Regions from separate parts of the Bacillus arachidis genome, predicted to be linked through region 3. Evidence: riboswitches for the same ligand, from Rfam matches in the RefSeq annotation. Region 3 holds a riboswitch; each other region holds the start of a gene.
What was found. A riboswitch is a leader RNA that binds a small molecule or an ion and turns the genes downstream of it on or off. The one in region 3 is predicted to bind S-adenosylmethionine.

Region 1: it holds a riboswitch for S-adenosylmethionine, as region 3 does, so the genes downstream of both, QRY57_RS21025 (methionine biosynthesis PLP-dependent protein) here and QRY57_RS24610 (methionine ABC transporter ATP-binding protein) in region 3, are expected to answer to the same signal.
Region 2: it holds a riboswitch for S-adenosylmethionine, as region 3 does, so the genes downstream of both, QRY57_RS03460 (methionine ABC transporter ATP-binding protein) here and QRY57_RS24610 (methionine ABC transporter ATP-binding protein) in region 3, are expected to answer to the same signal.
Region 4: it holds a riboswitch for S-adenosylmethionine, as region 3 does, so the genes downstream of both, QRY57_RS16075 (hypothetical protein) here and QRY57_RS24610 (methionine ABC transporter ATP-binding protein) in region 3, are expected to answer to the same signal.

Annotation. Positions count from the first base shown of each region.
Region 1 is NZ_CP127376.1:3,756,748-3,761,420, forward strand. It holds gene metH (methionine synthase) at 1-263, opposite strand, end outside; gene QRY57_RS21020 (bifunctional homocysteine S-methyltransferase/methylenetetrahydrofolate reductase) at 263-2,095, opposite strand; SAM riboswitch class I at 2,165-2,275, opposite strand; SAM riboswitch class I at 2,476-2,588, shown strand; gene QRY57_RS21025 (methionine biosynthesis PLP-dependent protein) at 2,683-3,795, shown strand; gene metC (cystathionine beta-lyase) at 3,792-4,673, shown strand, end outside.
Region 2 is NZ_CP127376.1:331,889-336,561, forward strand. It holds partial or broken gene pruA (L-glutamate gamma-semialdehyde dehydrogenase) at 1-1,265, shown strand, start outside; partial or broken gene QRY57_RS03455 (cysteine hydrolase family protein) at 1,937-2,493, opposite strand; SAM riboswitch class I at 2,673-2,777, shown strand; partial or broken gene QRY57_RS03460 (methionine ABC transporter ATP-binding protein) at 2,898-3,916, shown strand; gene QRY57_RS03465 (methionine ABC transporter permease) at 3,906-4,571, shown strand; partial or broken gene QRY57_RS03470 (MetQ/NlpA family ABC transporter substrate-binding protein) at 4,593-4,673, shown strand, end outside.
Region 3 is NZ_CP127376.1:4,434,334-4,439,006, forward strand. It holds gene metQ (methionine ABC transporter substrate-binding lipoprotein MetQ) at 1-193, opposite strand, end outside; gene metQ (methionine ABC transporter substrate-binding lipoprotein MetQ) at 298-1,110, opposite strand; gene QRY57_RS24605 (methionine ABC transporter permease) at 1,138-1,803, opposite strand; gene QRY57_RS24610 (methionine ABC transporter ATP-binding protein) at 1,796-2,821, opposite strand; SAM riboswitch class I at 3,025-3,134, opposite strand; gene QRY57_RS24615 (hypothetical protein) at 3,260-3,604, opposite strand; gene QRY57_RS24620 (thioredoxin family protein) at 3,756-4,064, opposite strand; gene QRY57_RS24625 (toprim domain-containing protein) at 4,068-4,412, opposite strand.
Region 4 is NZ_CP127376.1:2,815,143-2,819,815, forward strand. It holds gene QRY57_RS16060 (serine hydrolase domain-containing protein) at 1-381, shown strand, start outside; gene QRY57_RS16065 (group-specific protein) at 421-774, opposite strand; gene QRY57_RS16070 (NAD(P)H-dependent oxidoreductase) at 774-1,349, opposite strand; partial or broken gene QRY57_RS16075 (hypothetical protein) at 1,631-1,950, opposite strand; SAM riboswitch class I at 1,994-2,093, opposite strand; gene QRY57_RS16080 (hypothetical protein) at 2,226-2,417, shown strand; gene QRY57_RS16085 (YwiC-like family protein) at 2,452-3,174, opposite strand; gene QRY57_RS16090 (ECF transporter S component) at 3,395-4,117, opposite strand; gene QRY57_RS16095 (ABC transporter ATP-binding protein) at 4,090-4,673, opposite strand, start outside.

The DNA.
Region 1 (4,673 bases), 680 kb from region 3:
AAATGAGATAACTCGTAATCATGTAATACAATATTTGTAGCACCAAACGTATTTGTTTCAATAATATCCGCACCAGCTTCAATATAAGCTTTATGGATACCTAAAATCACATCTGGCCTTGTTTTTACTAAGTATTCATTACACCCTTCATATTCTTCTCCGCCAAAATCTCCAGCAGTTAAATCCGCCTGCTGAATCATCGTTCCCATCGCACCATCTAATATTAAAATATCATGTTGTAATCTCTCTTCTATCGGTCTCATCAATAGATTCCCTCTTTCATTTCTTGCTTTTCTTTCACATACTTCACAAGATTTTCTGTAATTTCATATTTCAAAAATGGTGTAATGAGATAAATGCCGTTAAAGTATTTCATCGCGGTATCAATTAATTCTTGTGAAATGCGAATTCCTTCTTCAACTGCAGCTCCTTGTGTTTCATGCCCATCCATTCGCTGTCTTACTTCCTCAGGTAGAGTAATACCCGGCACTTCAAAATGAAGAAAATCAGCATTTCGTTTGCTCACTAAAGGCATAATTCCAATAAAAATCGGTTGTTCTAAATGTTTTGTTGCCTCATACACCTCTTCAATTAAAGCTACATCGTAAATAGGCTGTGTTAAAAAATATTCTGCACCCGCTGCGATTTTTCTCTCCATCCGCTTCACCGCTGCTTTTAAATGCCTCACATGTGGATTAAAAGCTCCTCCAACAGAAAATCTTGTCGCAGGACCAATAGATTTCCCTAATATGGATCGGCCATCATTCATTTCTTTAATCATTTTTATTAATTCAATAGAAGACAAATCATATACAGAAGTCGCTCCTGGAAAATCCCCAACTCGCGCCGGATCACCCGTTAAGGCTAGCACTTCTTCTATTCCTAAAGCTGATAAACCAAGTAAATGTGATTGTAAACCAATGACATTATGATCACGACACGTTAAATGCATTAGCACCGGAATGTCATGCTTCGTTAATAATGCTCCCATTGCCATATTTGAAATACGCGGAGATGCTAACGAATTATCTGCTAACGTAATTACATCTGCTCCTGCTCTTTTCAATGCCCTTGCTCCCTCAAAAAAACGCTGCGTATCCAATGTTTTGGGAGGGTCCAATTCAACAACCACTGTTGTTTGCTTCTTCGCTTTTTCTGCAAGAGTAACATGAGTGCTAGCACGTTTTGTTTGCATATGAACCACTTGTTGTTTTTGAACAATTTGTTTTTCTGTAACAGGCGTTACATTCGCAATCGCACGCTTCATCCTTTCGATATGTGCTGGTGTTGTGCCACAACACCCTCCGAGCAAACGAATACCTTGTTCAATAAATTTCGGTGTCATCTCTTCAAAATAAGCAGGGCTTCCTTCATATACGTACCGTCCTTCTACATAGTTTGGAAGGCCCGCATTTGGATAAGCTGATAAATAACCATTTTTCGGAATCGATATCATTTTAAAAGCTTCCGTCATATGAAGCGGGCCTAACTGACAATTTAATCCAACTACATTCGCACCGTAATCTAAAAGCTGTTTTAATACTTCATTTACATCATTTCCATTTTGTGTTGTGCCTGCTTCATGAAGCGCCAGCTGTGCAATAATTGGAATATCTGTTTGTTTTCGTAGTACTTTTACGGCATGTAACAATTCAAATTCATCATAAAAGGTTTCTAATAATAATCCATCAACCTTTTCTTCTAATAATGCCCCGGCCTGTTCAAGTAGCATAAACTCTCGTTCCATATCAGTCGTTGTGACGGCTCCGATATGCTTCATACCACCAATCGTCCCTAAAATTGCATTCTTGTCTGTCACAGCCGCTTTTGCAAGTTTGACTGCGGCTTTATTAATTTGGGCGACCCGGTTTTCTAAACCATACATACGCAATTTCGCCTCATTTGCACCATATGTATTTGTTTGAATAAGATCTGCTCCAGCAGCTACATATTGTTTATGAATAGATATAATAAGATCTGGATCAGATAAGTTTAGTTCCTCAAAACTACTTTGCAAACCATGAGAATGTAATAATGTGCCAATTGCACCATCACCAATAACAATTCCTTTCGATAATAAATCTAGAATTTTCACCTATCTCCCTCTTTTCTATCAATATAAAAACCCCTCTTCACCTTGAAGAGGGGGACATCATGAATCCTCCTCTTATCATGCAAAACGAATTGTTTTGCAGGTATTAGCACCGTTTCAAACATTTCGTTTGAAGGTTGCCGGGTTTCACAGGGCCAGTCCCTCCACCGCTCTCAATAAGAGTTTTTCTTTATTATTAATCTATTTTTAAAGGAAATACGTGTACCTTTTAACAATCTTTGTTAATTTTCTAATAAACTTAGCATGGGGTAAACTGAAAGTCAATATAATTAATTCAAAAATAAAAAATATTTAAAATTAAGTTGCAATTCAATTATCTTTTGTTGTAAAGTAAAAAGCATAATAAAATTTCATACAAACTATTCTTATCTAGAGAGGTAGAGGGACTGGCCCTACGACACCTCAGCAACCATTAACACGTTCGTTAATAAGGTGCTAATTCCAGCAAATTGTAAACAAATTTGAAAGATAAGAAGAAGACTATATTCGCATGAAAGCCTTCTTCTTAGAAGGCTTTTTTATTTTTATCCCGCTGATTAATTTTTCACTTTATAAAGGAGGCATTTCACATGTCAACAATCGAAACAAAACTAGCCCAAATTGGAAATCGAAGCGAAACTACAACAGGAACAGTTAACCCACCCGTTTACTTTTCCACCGCTTATCGCCATGAAGGAATTGGAAAATCAACAGGTTTTGATTATTCACGAACAGGAAATCCAACACGCGGTCTTTTAGAACGCGCAATTGCTGATTTAGAAGAAGGTCAACAAGGCTATGCCTGTAGCTCTGGAATGGCAGCTGTTCTTCTTATTCTTTCCTTATTCCGCTCTGGAGATGAACTTATCATATCAGAAGATTTATATGGAGGAACCTATCGTTTATTTTCGGAACATGAAGAAAAATGGAATATTCGATGTAGATACGTAGATACACAATCTATAAAACAGATAGAAAAAGCTATCTCTTCTCAAACAAAAGCTATTTTCATAGAAACACCAACCAATCCATTAATGCAAGTAACCGACATTGCAGCTGTCGCAGCCGTTGCAAAACAACATGGGGTCCTTTTGATTGTTGATAATACTTTTTATACACCCTACATACAACAACCATTGACGAAAGGCGCAGACATCGTACTTCACAGTGCGACAAAGTATTTAGGTGGTCATAATGATGTACTAAGTGGCCTTGTTGTTGCAAAAGGTCAGGCACTTTGCGAAGAACTTGCCCACTATCATAACGCCTCTGGTGCTGTATTAAGCCCATTTGATTCGTGGTTATTAATTCGTGGTATGAAAACGTTGGCTCTTCGTATGAAACAACATGAAGAAAACGCAAAGAAAATCGTTTCTTATTTAAACGACGAAGAGGGTGTAACCGATGTTTTTTATCCAGGAAGAGGCGGCATGATTTCGTTTCGTCTTCTCGATGAGAAATGGATAAATTCTTTCTTACAATCTTTATCATTAATTACATTTGCAGAAAGTCTTGGCGGGGTTGAAAGTTTAATGACATATCCAGCAACACAAACACATGCAGATATCCCAGAGGAAGTACGTACAGCACGTGGTGTATGTAATCGTCTCCTCCGTTTCTCCGTCGGCATTGAAAACGGAGATGATTTAATTCAAGACTTGAAACAAGCTATTAAACATGTAAAAGAAGGTGTGAGAATATGAGTTATTCATTAGATACACTCTTACTTCATAACCAATATAAACATGATTCTCAAACAGGAGCTGTTAACGTTCCTATTTATAATACATCAACATTTCATCAATTTGATGTAGATACCTTTGGAAAATACGACTACAGTCGCTCTGGGAATCCAACTCGTGATGCACTTGAAGACATCATTGCTTTATTAGAAGGGGGAACAAAAGGATTTGCCTTCGCATCTGGAATTGCAGCGATTTCTACTGCTTTTCTACTTCTCTCACAAGGCGATCATGTTCTCATTTCAGAAGATGTATATGGAGGAACGTATCGTATTGTAACAGAGGTCCTCTCTCGTTACGGTGTTTCACATACATTCGTTGACATGACAAATTTAGAGGCAGTCAAACAAAATATTAAACCGAATACAAAAGTATTTTACATTGAAACACCATCCAATCCTTTATTAAAAGTAACTAACATTCGTGCGGTTTGTGAATTAGCGAAATCTGCTGGGGCTCTTACTTTTGTTGATAACACATTTTTAACACCACTATTTCAAAAACCACTTGAACTCGGAGCGGATGTTGTACTCCACAGCGCGACAAAGTTTATTGCTGGGCATAGTGATGTTACAGCTGGGTTAGCGGTTGTTAAAGATGAAGAACTCGCTAAAAAACTGGGCTTCTTGCAAAATGCATTTGGTGCTATATTAGGACCACAAGATTGCTCTCTCGTTCTTCGTGGTTTGAAAACATTACACGTACGTCTTGAACACTCAGCAACAAATGCCAATAAAATTGCTCATTACTTACAAAAGCACTCAAAAATTCAGAATGTGTATTATCCTGGATTAGAATCACACCTAGGCTATGACATACAACAGTCACAAGCACAATCT
Region 2 (4,673 bases), 810 kb from region 3:
AAATGCGTGCAGACATTTTATTCCGTGCTGCAGCAATCGTTCGTCGTAGAAAACATGAGTTCTCTGCTATTCTTGTAAAAGAAGCAGGTAAACCATGGAATGAGGCAGATGCTGATACAGCAGAAGCAATCGACTTTATGGAATATTATGGTCGTCAAATGTTAAAATTAAAAGACGGTATTCCAGTAGAAAGCCGTCCAATTGAATATAATCGTTTCTCTTACATTCCATTAGGAGTAGGTGTAATTATTTCTCCTTGGAATTTCCCATTCGCAATTATGGCAGGTATGACAACAGCTGCATTAGTTTCTGGTAACACAGTATTATTAAAGCCAGCTAGTACAACACCTGTAGTAGCAGCGAAGTTTATGGAAGTTTTAGAAGAAGCAGGCTTACCAGCAGGCGTTGTAAACTTCATCCCTGGTAGTGGATCTGAAGTTGGTGACTACTTAGTAGATCGCCCTCGTACACGTTTCATTAGCTTCACTGGATCACGCGATGTAGGTATTCGTATTTACGAGCGCGCAGCAAAAGTAAATCCAGGTCAAATTTGGTTAAAACGCGTTATCGCTGAAATGGGCGGTAAAGATACAATCGTTGTTGATAAAGAAGCAGATCTTGAATTAGCTGCTAAATCTATCGTTGCATCAGCATTTGGATTCTCAGGACAAAAATGTTCTGCTTGCTCTCGTGCAGTAATCCACGAAGATGTATACGATCGCGTATTAAATCGTGCTGTTGAATTAACAAAAGAATTAACTGTAGGTAACCCAGCTGAAAAAGGCATGAACATGGGACCAGTTAATGATCAAGCTGCATTTGATAAAGTAATGAGCTATGTTGCAATTGGGAAAGAAGAAGGTAAAGTAGTAGCTGGTGGCGAAGGTGATGATTCTAAAGGCTGGTTCATCCAACCAACAATCGTTGCTGACGTTGCAGAAGATGCTCGCTTAATGAAAGAAGAAATCTTCGGACCAGTAGTAGCATTCTGTAAAGCAAAAGACTTTGATCATGCACTTGCAATTGCAAACAATACAGAATACGGTTTAACAGGAGCAGTTGTCTCTAACAACCGTGAACATATCGAAAAAGCACGTGAAGACTTCCACGTTGGTAACTTATACTTCAACCGTGGATGTACTGGTGCAATCGTAGGTTACCAACCATTCGGTGGCTTTAACATGTCTGGTACAGATTCTAAAGCAGGCGGACCTGATTACTTAGCACTTCACATGCAAGCAAAAACTACTTCTGAAACTTTATAAGAAATAGATGAAAAGGCCTTCCTATAATGGGGAGAGCCTTTTTCATGTAAGAAAGATTCCGATTAGAAAACAACTATCTTGCTTAAATAAAGTGTAAAAGAGTGAAAAGGAACAAAAGCGCTAAAAAATTAATTCATTCGTCATATTTTTCTGTATTATTTTTTTGAATTTCCTGTATAATTCAATTTGAAAGAAAATCTATGGTTAGACAAGAGAACACTGCTTTCAGTTTTGCTCACTGAAAGTAGTGTTTTTTATTTTAGCAGGTGTAACTTATAACAAATAGTAAGGTCGTAGTTCGCAAGGGGAGGTAGAGTGTAATACATAAAGTGGTGATGTTAAGCTGTAATTTGATACACTTCCTAGATCTTTAAAAGTTGAGTTCAATAGAAGTTCGGATCAAGCGGATGTAAATGTTGCTGGTCTGCTATATGAAGAGAAATTAAAGAATCAGTTGATTAGAGTAAGAGGTACAGGGAAAAATAAAGTGAAGAGGAAAGCGAGTTTGAGAGACTTCAAGTTATGATAACCTGTGAATAATAGTATAAAAGATCATGTCTTTATCCCGCCTTAACGGGAAGTAAGCCCCCACCTTAGGATTCAGAGATAGGCGGGGGATCAAGAACCCCACCACTGATTAAAGTTTCACTTTACAGACATAATCTTTTGTTTCAGATGGAGTTCCTAAAACTTAAAAGCTCTTCGGTACTCATAACATTTGCATATAGGTCATTTAAACTTGCTAAAATTGTATTATGGATATAGACAGCGGGAATCGTAGCATTTTTAAAGAGGAGATCTTTTGTTGCACATGCATCATGTACAACAGTGCAACGAAAACCGAAATCAAAAGCAGCTCTTACTGTGGCATCAATACACATATGAGTCATCATCCCACATATAATAACATGTTCAATTTCTAAGTTCTGCAATTGCTCTAGCAGGCCAGTTTCCCGAAAACTGTTTGGATAGTGTTTGAGAATAACAGTTTCATTCTTTAAGGGGCGAACATTTTCATGAATGTGAACACCTTCCGTATTCGGAAGAAAAAGGTAGCAGTTTCTTTAATAGATACATGTTGGATATGAAAAATAGGTTGGTTCACTTCTCGAAAATGCTGAAGTAGTTGACTTGCATACTCGCTAGCTTCAGCGGCACCACGTAGTTCCATCTTACCATTTGGAAAATAATCATTTTGAATATCGACGAGTAAAAGGGCTGTTTTCATATCAGTTATCGTCCTCCGTTTTATTTCTTATTCATGTAATGTTATTCAATTAGCAGCGGATATTTTCCTTTCCATAATCCTGATGAAAAATAAAGTTGTTATTTTCTGATATTTTTGTTGACTCTTACTTTTCAGAGTTTTATAATGGGACTTAATTAAACGACAATTAAATTGATACACTCTTATCCAGAGAGGTGGAGGGACTGGCCCTGTGATACCTCAGCAACGGATTATTTAATACCGTGCTAATTCCAGCAAGCTCTTAGAAGCTTGGAAGATGAGAAGATGTGAATGAGTATATAAGTGCTCTTCTTCTTATTTTTATTATGGATAAGGAGGAGAGCACTTTTTATTTTACCTCAAGGCTCTACTTCAAGTTGTTTCAGCATATAGGAGGGAAGACGATGATTTCTTTTAACAATGTAAGCAAAGTATATGAATCTGGTGGGAAACCTGTTCATGCGGTAGAAGATGTAACACTGTCGATTGGAAAGGGGAAATTTTTGGTATTATCGGTTTTAGTGGAGCTGGAAAAAGTACATTGTTACGTCTAGTAAACATGCTAGAAAGACCAACCGAGGGAACCGTTTTAATAGATGATAAAGATATTACATCATTAACAACGAAAGAATTACGAAAACTAAGACAAAGAATTGGGATGATTTTTCAAAGTTTTAATTTATTTAATTCAAGAACTGTTTTTGGGAATATTGCTTATCCATTAAAATTGGCGAAAGTACCGAAAAATGAAATAAAAGAAAGAGTAAATGAATTGCTAAAGTTTGTAGGTTTAGAAGATAAAGCGAACTATTATCCAGAACAGCTATCAGGTGGTCAAAAACAACGCGTTGGAATTGCAAGAGCGCTTGCAACATCGCCAGATATTCTCATTTGTGATGAGGCCACATCAGCGTTAGATCCAGAAACAACGACAGAAATTCTAAATTTATTAAAGAAAGTGAATCGAGAATATAATTTAACAATCCTTCTTATTACACATGAAATGCACGTTGTGAAAGAAATTTGTCACCGTGTAGCCGTTATGGAAAAAGGCAAAGTAATTGAAGAGGGAACATTATTCGATGTCTTTACGAAACCTAAAACGAAGACAACGCAAAATTTTGTGCGCTCTGTTATTAATGATCACTTACCAAAAAGTGTTTTGACAAAAATTCAAAATGGCGGAAGGATTTATCGCTTAACATTCACTGGTGAAGAGACGGGGCAACCTGTATTATCGTATATTGCTAAAAATTATAACGTGAATGTAAATGTACTCTATGGAAATATTATAGAACTACAAAATGTTCTATTCGGAAACCTTCTTGTAGAACTACAAGGAGAACAGAAAGAAATTCAAAAAGCGCTGCAACATTTAAGAGTGCAAGTACAATTGAAGGAGGTTGAAGCCCATGCGAGTTGATTGGAGTATATTTTGGCCTCGGATTTTAGATGCGGCAGGGGATACCCTTTTGATGGTAATTGTAACCCTTATATTCGCTATAATACTTGGTATACCTCTAGGTTTACTTTTATATGTAACGAGAAAAGGAAACTTTTTAGAAAACAAGCTGGTCTTTTCTATTCTTAATATTGTTATTAATACGATTCGTCCAATTCCATTTATTATCTTTTTAGTAACTTTAAGCCCAATAACAAGAACTGTTATTGGAACAACAATTGGAACGGCGGCAGCAATTTTTCCAATGACACTGGTCGCATCAATTGGAATTGCAAGAATGGTAGAAACAAATCTTGTTTCGGTTCCAAAAGGCGTGATTGAAGCAGCGCAAGCTATGGGAGCATCACCATTAAGAATTGTTTTCGAAATTCTTGTCCCAGAAGCAGTAGCACCATTAATTTTAGGGATTACATTTATGACAGTTGGTTTAATTGAATTTTCGGCAGTTGCTGGTCTTGTTGGCGGTGGGGGTCTTGGTGATTTAGCAATGACATATGGTTATCAACGTTTTGATACATCTGTTATGTTCGTGACAGTTGTATTACTTATTATTCTTGTGCAATTGGCTCAAAACTTAGGAAACTACTTTTCAAAAGTATTTTTACGTAGATCATAAAACGAAGAGGGGAAGAGAAGCATGAAGAAACTATTAGCATTTGCATTATCAACAATTGTAGGAATTACAGCTTTAAGTGGATGCTCAAGTGAAGATACAGGA
Region 3 (4,673 bases):
ATACATAATCTTGGAATTTTTTAATTTTTAGTTTAATACCTTTTTTCTCTAAAATAGGCTCTGCTTTTTCTAAAATAACAGCATGTGGTACATTAGATGCTCCCACAACAAGTGTCTTTTCATCTTTCCCGCCGCAAGCAGCTAATGCAAATACAAAGACTGCTATAAAAATGGATAATATAATTTTCTTCACAAGATTCCACCCTCTTTTTTTGTAATTTTTAGAATTTTTATCGTATATGAGTTTTACTAGGTACAAAATAAGAGCTGGCATTTACCAGCCCTTTTTATAACCTATTATTCTTTTACAGGAACAACAGCTCCCTTATATTCTTTATTAATAAAGTCTTCGATTTCTTTAGAATGTAACACTTCTATAAGAGCTTTAATTTCTTTTTTATCTTTATCGCCTTTACGAACGGCAACTACGTTTGCATATGGAGAGTCATTTCCTTCAATTGCAATCGCGTCTTTCTCTGGGTTTAATTTTGCATCAATCGCATAGTTTGAGTTAATTAAAACCGCATCGCCTTCTTTATTGTTATACACTTGTGGTAATAAACCAGGCTCAATATCTGTTTTGAACTTCAAGTTTTTCGGATTTTCTGCAATATCTTTCGTAGTTGCTTTAACAGGATCTAGACCATCTTTAATTTTTAAAATACCTTCTTTTTGTAAGATTGCTAAACCACGTCCATGGTCAGCAACAGAGTTACTCATAATAATTGTTGCTCCGTCTGGAAGGTCTTTTAAGCTTTTATATTTTTGAGAATATACTCCTATTGGCTCTAAGTGAATTTTCCCTGCTACTTCAAAATCATATTTTTTATCTTTTATTTCTTTTTCTAAGTATGGAATGTGCTGGAAGTAGTTTGCATCTAAGTCCTTATCTGCTAATGATTTATTCGGAAGCACGTAGTCTTGGAATTTTTCAATTTTTAATTCAATTCCTTTTTTCTCAAGTAAAGGTTTTGCCTTTTCTAAAATAACAGCATGCGGTACGTTAGAAGCTCCCACAACAAGTGTCTTTTCATCTTTATCTTTCCCACCACAAGCTGCTAGCCCAAAAATTGAAGTTGAAATAAGTGCTGTAAGTAATAATTTTTTCATGATATAAACACCCTTCCCCGTTTTATTTTATCGTTTATCAATTCGAGTTGTAACAAAATCACCAATAAATTGAATCAAGAAAACAACGAGTAATACACAAATTGTTGCTACAATGGTCACATCGTTATTTCCACGCTGGAATCCTTCTAAATATGCCAGTGTACCAAGCCCACCAGCACCTACAACACCAGCCATTGCTGTATAACCTACTAGAGCAATTGTCGTTACCGTAATACCAGATACAAGCGCTGGTAGCGATTCCGGAATCAATACCTTCCAAATAATTGTGCTTGTTTTCGCTCCCATTGCCTTTGAAGCTTCGATCACGCCTTTATCAATTTCACGAAGTGCGATTTCAACCATCCTTGCATAAAACGGTGCTGCTCCAATAATTAAAGCTGGTAGTGCTGCGCTTGCTCCAAGAATTGTTCCAAGAAGAATCTTCGTAAATGGAATTAATAAAATAATTAAAATGATAAATGGAATAGAACGAAAAATATTTACAAATGCTCCAATCCCTGTGTGAATCGCTTTGTTTTCCCACAAATTATCCTTTGCCGTCATGAAAAGTAACAATCCTAAAATAAGACCGAAACCAAATGTCGCAAATGCTGCGATTGCCGTCATATATAATGTTTCACCTGTCGCTTCTAGCATTTGATTCCAATCTACATTTGCGAGTAACTTATCCATGTGTAATCACCTCCAGCTCTACTTGATCTTGATGTATTCCTTGAATTGCTTGCTGGATCGCTGTTTCCTCACCGTTTAAATGAACGACTAAACTGCCGTAAGAGCCGTTATTCGTTTGTGCGATATTCCCTTGCAAAATGCTAACTTCAATATCACTGCGTTGCATTAGCCTTTGAAGTACTGGACGTTCTACCGCTTCACCAATAAACTGCAAGCGAATTACTTTTCCATCTGGATACTTTTCTATTAAATTCTCAATCGTTTCATTTGTATCTTCTGAATCAGTTAACTGCTGTACAAATCGTTTTGTAATATCCTGTTTTGGATTACGGAATACGTCAAGTACAGGACCACTTTCTACAATCTTCCCTTTCTCCATTACCGCAACGCGATTACAAATTTTTCGAATTACGTGCATCTCATGTGTAATTAGTACAATTGTCAAACCGAGGCGCTTATTAATATCTAATAGTAAATCTAAAATTTGATCTGTCGTTTCTGGATCAAGAGCCGAAGTTGCTTCATCACATAGAAGAACTTTCGGATTATTCGCTAACGCTCTCGCGATACCGACACGCTGCTTTTGCCCACCGCTCAATTGAGATGGATATGCGTCTCCTCTTCCTTCTAATCCAACAAGACGAATTAACTCTTCCACACGTTTTCTTCTTTCCGCTTTATCAACACCCGCAATTTCAAGTGGAAAAGCGATATTTTCACGTACAGTTCGTGACCAAAGTAAGTTGAAATGTTGAAAAATCATTCCGATTTCTTGTCTTGCCTTGCGAAGTTCATTACCAGTAATTGCTGAAATAACACGATTAGCTATCGTGATCTGTCCGGAAGTTGGTTTCTCTAATTGATTAAACAACCTAATCAAAGAGCTTTTTCCAGCACCACTATATCCAATAACACCAAAGATTTCGCCTTTCTCTATTTGTAAATTGGCATTATCCACAGCAGTGACATCACCGCTTTTTGACTTATATATTTTCTTTACATTTTCTAATAAAATCATGATGTTCACCCCTTTTTGTATTTAAAAAGCGTAAGCGGCTCGCTCAGGTTCACTCTACAATTTTTTTATTTTTTCATGTGAGTAATCTTTCGCTCTAGCTCCTCTTATTATTCGAATGTCCTCCTCATTCAAACAACAAAAAAACCTTTCTGCCCCTAGAATGAGCAGAAAGGTTTATATGCATATATCAACATGATCCCTTCCTCTCATCTCTCAAAGCATTTGCTTTGCAGGAATTGGCACCATTTCAACATAAAAGTTGACGGTTGCCGGGCTTCATAGGGCACAGTCCCTCCACCTCTCTTGATAAGAGAAATCAGATTAAATTTTCGTCTGATTTGAAATTTATTAAATTGTCTATATTTTATGACTTGAATTGTATCAACATACACTCACTATGTCAACAAAAAAAATCGCAAAAAGTAAAACTTCAGAATATTAAGCACCTACTCGCATTGGTTTACATATGTGAAATACTGATTCTAATAATAGCATCGTACGATACGTTCCGTTATATTGAACACATCCGCTATTCACCAATGTTTGTAACCTAATATTCCCAGCAACTAACCTCCGTAAGTTTTCTTCCTGAAAGCAAATCAATTGTTCTGTTCCGCGCGCCTCTTTCAAAACTTGTATATACTCTCTTGAAATTTGAAGTGAGCACCTCTCGTCTCCTAAACGAAAATTGATTGTTTTTTCCCCTTGCCGAAGAAGCGGTTCTAAATGGTATTGTGCATTAGCATATGTTACAAATGATTGAAGCAACGAATATAATCCCATTCTAGTCACATCCTTCATATCACTTTCTACTAATACCATTCCATCTTCTCAAAGAGCAATCCTGTTACTTTCTCTCGACAAATAACGTACCACTTCTATCTTTCAGGCATATTTCCCAAGAAATATGTCGAGGCGGCAAAAACTTTGCCACCTACTGTAATTCTTTATATAAATATTCAACCGAATGAAATGCATATATTTTCTTTATAAGTGTTCCCCGCTCAAATACGAGTAAACAAGGTACACTTTCTACTTCATACTCTCGCGCTAAATGAGGTGCATAGTTTAAATCTAACATTCCTATTTCCAATTCAGATATAGTAGCTTCTACCACTGTTAACATCTTCTTTGCTAATTGGCATGTTCCACACATCGGTGTATATACATATAATACTGTTTTTTCTTGGTCTGCTATTAGAGCTGTTACTTCAACACCTGTCCAGTCAATCACTTCTATCATTCCTTACCGTAAATATTCTGTATAAACGTCAATGTCAGCTCCCCATAATACGTTCGCTAAATGATTAGAAGGAGCAGTTGCCACTTCACGATACGAACGATCAATGTAAATATGCTCAGCTTGCGGGAATTCTTTCCGAAATTGTTTTCTAAGCTTCTCTCCTGCGGCATCAGCATCCACTAGTACATATACATCTTTATCAAAAAACTGATCAATGAGTTCATCCATTTTCGACAAACCAATTGTACCATTTGTACAAACAATTTCCACTGGTTCCCGAATAATAGATTCAATCTTTCTTCTATCTGATTTTCCTTCGACAATAATGACTTTCTCTACATAGACCATATGTCATCACCCGATCACCATATACTATAAAAACAACCTTACTTTAGTATATAGTATATTCGATATTTTCATGTTGTTTCCTGTTTATTTTTGCAAAGAAAAGCGGAAGCGGCTCGCTCAGAACAGGAAGACGTTGGAGCTTCTGACAAAGAGGCGCCCTTTGCCTCGCAGGAAGGAGCGAAACGACCGACTGTTCTTGCCGCTGAAGCTAGACATCAAAAAAAAGCGGAAGCGGCTCGCTCAGAACGGGAGGACGTTGGA
Region 4 (4,673 bases), 1.6 Mb from region 3:
GGAGTTGAACAAGCAAGTGCTGGTTTAAATGCGACTGCAAGAGATTTGGCCAGATTTGGGCAATTGATTTTAAATAACGGTCGCTACAATGGCGTGCAAATTCTCCCTTCCTCTATTTCAGAAAATGTAAAGAGCGTGCAAGAAGGAGAATTTGCAATCGGACAAGGTACATCCATTTCGTATCATAATCAATGGTGGATTCCTCATAATGAACACGGTGCATTTGAAGTGTTAGGAAGTTATGGACAATGCCTCTATATAGATCCAAAAGCGAATATGGTCATTGTACATTTTTCATCCAATGCTGAGCCAAGCAATGATGTTCATACAACTTATTCAAATATGTATGTAGATATCGCAAAACACTTAGAAAAAAGCTAGTTTTATACTAGCTTTTTCACATAATAAATTTTATATAAATCAATTGTTTTCTATACACCTTATTACATTTATCCATTCTCCACATGAAAGATTTAATCTTCTATATGTAAAGAACGTCGTACAAACACTTTCAATCATTGAAGGGTTTTTCCGTAGAAAATCCCATCTCAATACTTTAGGTAGTTCATACATCTTATATTCTTTACTTTCCTTAATAATTCCATCAACTTCCCGTTCACAAATTCCCCTTACTAAATAATCTGCTCTTAATTCTTGGCACACCTTTTTAAAATTTTCATTATGATGTTTCAATTGAAGTAAACATGTTACATACGTACGAAACAATTCATCATTCCGATTACAGCATCTCATTATATTTTCTATTTTTTTCATCATAAATTTTTTGCCTTTTCTTGTATTTCTAAAAGCCACTTTTCACGCTTTGCTGCTTTACTTGTTTTTACAGATTGAAAGGCAGAACGTTTTATTTGGCGTATACCACAAAATTGCAAAATACCTTTTTTCATAATCACCCAATCAGCCGATCGATATAAGAGTGCCACGTACCATAAGGGCGAATCTAACGTATTAATAACCCACGCCGTTTTTCCTGTAAGTAATCCTTTCGGCATTACATCTTCATATCTATATGCAAACCCAGCAACAAAAACACGATCAATAAAACCCTTTATAATAGCGGGCATTCCCCACCACCATATTGGATAAATAAAAATAAAAGAATCTGCCTCTTTGACCAATTTTCTGTATTTCTCTGTTTCTTCTTCATATACTAAATCACGCCTTCTCTTATCTTCATTAAAAGTTAGAACTGGGTTAAATGCTTCCTTATAAAGATCAAGTAATGTAGCAGAATGGTTCGTTCCTTGCAGTCCTTTTTGCACATGTTCTAAAATGGATGCATTGAAACTAGATGGATTCGGATGTGCATATAAGATGAGGATGTTCACCTTTCAACAACACCTTTCCTTAAATTCCCTTTTGACTTCCAAATGTTTGCGTGATATTCTATTACTTGTCAAGTAGCAAGCCTATATGACAAAACGACTGACACCTACTCGGCGAAGGTGTCTATTTTTTATTTTTAGCCGAATGAAATGCCTCTTTCAGGGCATATTCAACTTTTGACACTACACACTCAACACCATTCCCTTGTATCAGACTGCTTTTGCAGTCTTTTACTCTACATAGTCGAAAAATTCAGATAAATTATAACATAAAAAAAGAGAGCCTAGCTCCCTTTTCTTGCCTTATAATATACTCCTTTATTCGTATAGGAATATTCATCATCAGCTAAAGTAATTTTCCCATCCAGTTTCAACTCGTCTAATAGCCTTGATAAATAAAATTGATGTAGCATTTTTTTCGTGAATTTTCCTTCATGATGCGAGATGATATGCTCTTGAATATCTAATAGTGATATTGGTTTATCTTGCTCCATCATATATTCATATACTGCTTTACGCAGCTTTACGTATTTCTCAAGTGTCACAGTACAATTGCAACCCCTTTCTTCTCATGCTGTTATTTTTGGAATCGGTTTTTTTGCAATAAAAAAACCTCTCCGATAAGAAGAAGTTACGTATATATCTTCGTCTTATCTTCCAGAACAAATCATGTTCTGCTGGAATTAGCACCTGCATCGCGGTTGCTGGGTTTCATCGGGCCAGTCCCTCCACCTCTCTGGATAAGAAAATATTCACTTTATATCTTATAATAGCCACTTCTATTTTCATTGTCAAATCATATAAAGTAACCACATTGAAGTTATATTTTCTTTTCTAGCGCTCATACTAAAATTGTATGTACAAAAGGAGGGATTTATAATGGATAAAAATGCTCGTGGATATGTTCAAGATTCGTTTCATTCGTTGCAAGAAGCAAAAAATTGTTTGGAACATGCAATACAAACAGTTGAAAAGAGCGATAATAGGGAGCGAATCGAACAGTCTTTACAAGCTGTGGAACATGCATTACAAAAATGTGATCATACGGTTCATGTTTTAGAACAAGAATGAAAATTGCCCATCTCTTTACTAGATGGGCAATTTCTCAAATGGCATACTGTAACAGTATTGCCGTCGTAATTAAAAAGTATACAGAATTCACGATTTCTAAAACTCCAACTTTTAAGATAGATATCTTTTTACCATACAATACGATTGCGCGAATTAGGCTCGGTATAAATATAAGAGAAAGCCATGGATTTACCAATAAAGAGGCAATGATTAAGAAAATATGATAGCCCCATGAAACATAGCGATAAGTAGGATTATTCTTTTCACGAATCATTGTTTTCACATAAAATGTACTACCTATAAAGTATAGAAAAGAAATACCAGCAATTGCAAAAGCCGTTTCATCGACTGTTTTCATCGAAAAATAATAACTAAGTAAACCGCCTATGCAGAAAGCAAGTATTGCACAAATATCATTTACTAAGGCTCGTTCATTTTTTTGTCGAGCAAAGTATATATTTACGATAAAGAGCGGAATCATCGTAACACCAAACAGAAGTATTTTCCATTCATACAGTAAAGATACGCTCCCGAAAACACATGCGATTGTAAAGTAAATAAGTGCCGCATGTATAAATTCTTTCTTTCGAGGTTGCTTTATGTACATTAAAAATGGATACGTTGCTAAATAGATAAATAACCAAGCGATAAAAAGTGGAATATGATATAAAGTAGCTTTACCAAGTATTACACTAAGTATAAACGGAATCAGCAGCATCCCCCAGGCACCGTGCTGCTTTGGAACAACTAGCTTCATGAATATGGCATCTCCTCTTTGAAAATATGTCTCATTTTCTATTATATAAAAAGTCTCATCTAAAAATCGGACTACATTAAAACAATTTTTTGACACATTTCAAAATAATAATCAACATGTATAAAAAAATGCTTCCTACCAATGGTAAGAAGCATGAAAGAGGCAAACGAATATGTAAGTCGCGACCCTACTTTACATTCTTATGCTTTGTAACATATGCTTATGCCTTGTTTTCCTGAGAGAATAGCCCTTTATCTTTATCTAAAATTCCATATTTCTTTTTAAATCTCGTAATAATTCTAATCCACGATGAGCTAAACAAGACAAGAAAAATTACATTTGAGAGTGCATGCGCTAAATCAAAGTAAAAGCTTGCAGCATAATATGCTATAAAGGCTTTCCATGTTAATCCTTCTAAAAAACCGAGTATCCCCCACAAATTCATAATCCAGCCAAAAACAAAGCCAGCTATGAATCCATAGATGACTCTCCCCCATAACGTTCTCATTATAAATGTGTTTCGAAGTAGACCCGCTATAAAGCCTATCATTCCCCAAGAAAACATTTGCCAAGGTGTCCAAGGTCCTTGCCCTAAAAATATATTAGATACCAATGCTGCCGTTGCCCCAATCATAAAGCCTGTCTCACTTCCAAAAACAATTGCAGATACAATAATAACAAAAGAAGTTGGTTGTACACTCGGCATAATGGAAAATGGTACACGACTCACTGCTGCTATGGCTGCTAAAACAGCGACAATGACGATTTCACGTGAAACAAATGCTTTCCTCTCAAATCGTATATAAAAAGGTAACATAATAACAGCTAATAAGAATAAACTACACCACATAAAATATTCATCTGTTACAAAAGAAGTAAACAGAAGAGTACTTATGACAATAATGAAAATAAGCATTATGAGAGCAAAATATCGTTTGGACACGCTTTATACACATCCTCCCACGTTAATGCATAAGGTAACTGCTTGCGAATAAAACGATTAATAGATGTTGTATAAAAGAAATTATCACTAAAGAATTTCTTTGGCGTATCATCCATAATTACTTTCCCGTCAAATAGCATCATACAATGATCAACATATTTAGCTGCAAATTCAATGTCATGTGTTGCCATCACAATCGTTGTTCCTTTCTTTTGTAACTCTTGAAACAATCCGCCTAATCTTTCCTTTTTCTCTGGATCCAGCCCTTTTGTCGGTTCGTCTAGTAATAATAAGCTTGGTTTTGATAACAAGGCTGTACATAATGCGATTAACTGTTGTTCTCCCCCGCTACAATCATGCGGATGACGATCGCGAATGGACTGCAGCCAAAATCGTTTTAACATATCTTCTGCAATTTCTTTCCCTTTATCATCATATAATTCATTTGCTCTTTCAAAAACTTCATCCCACACCGTCTCAAATGTAAAATGATAATACGGATGTTGCGATACAAATCCGATTCTTTTAAACCGTTCCTTTGAATCAATTTTATGAA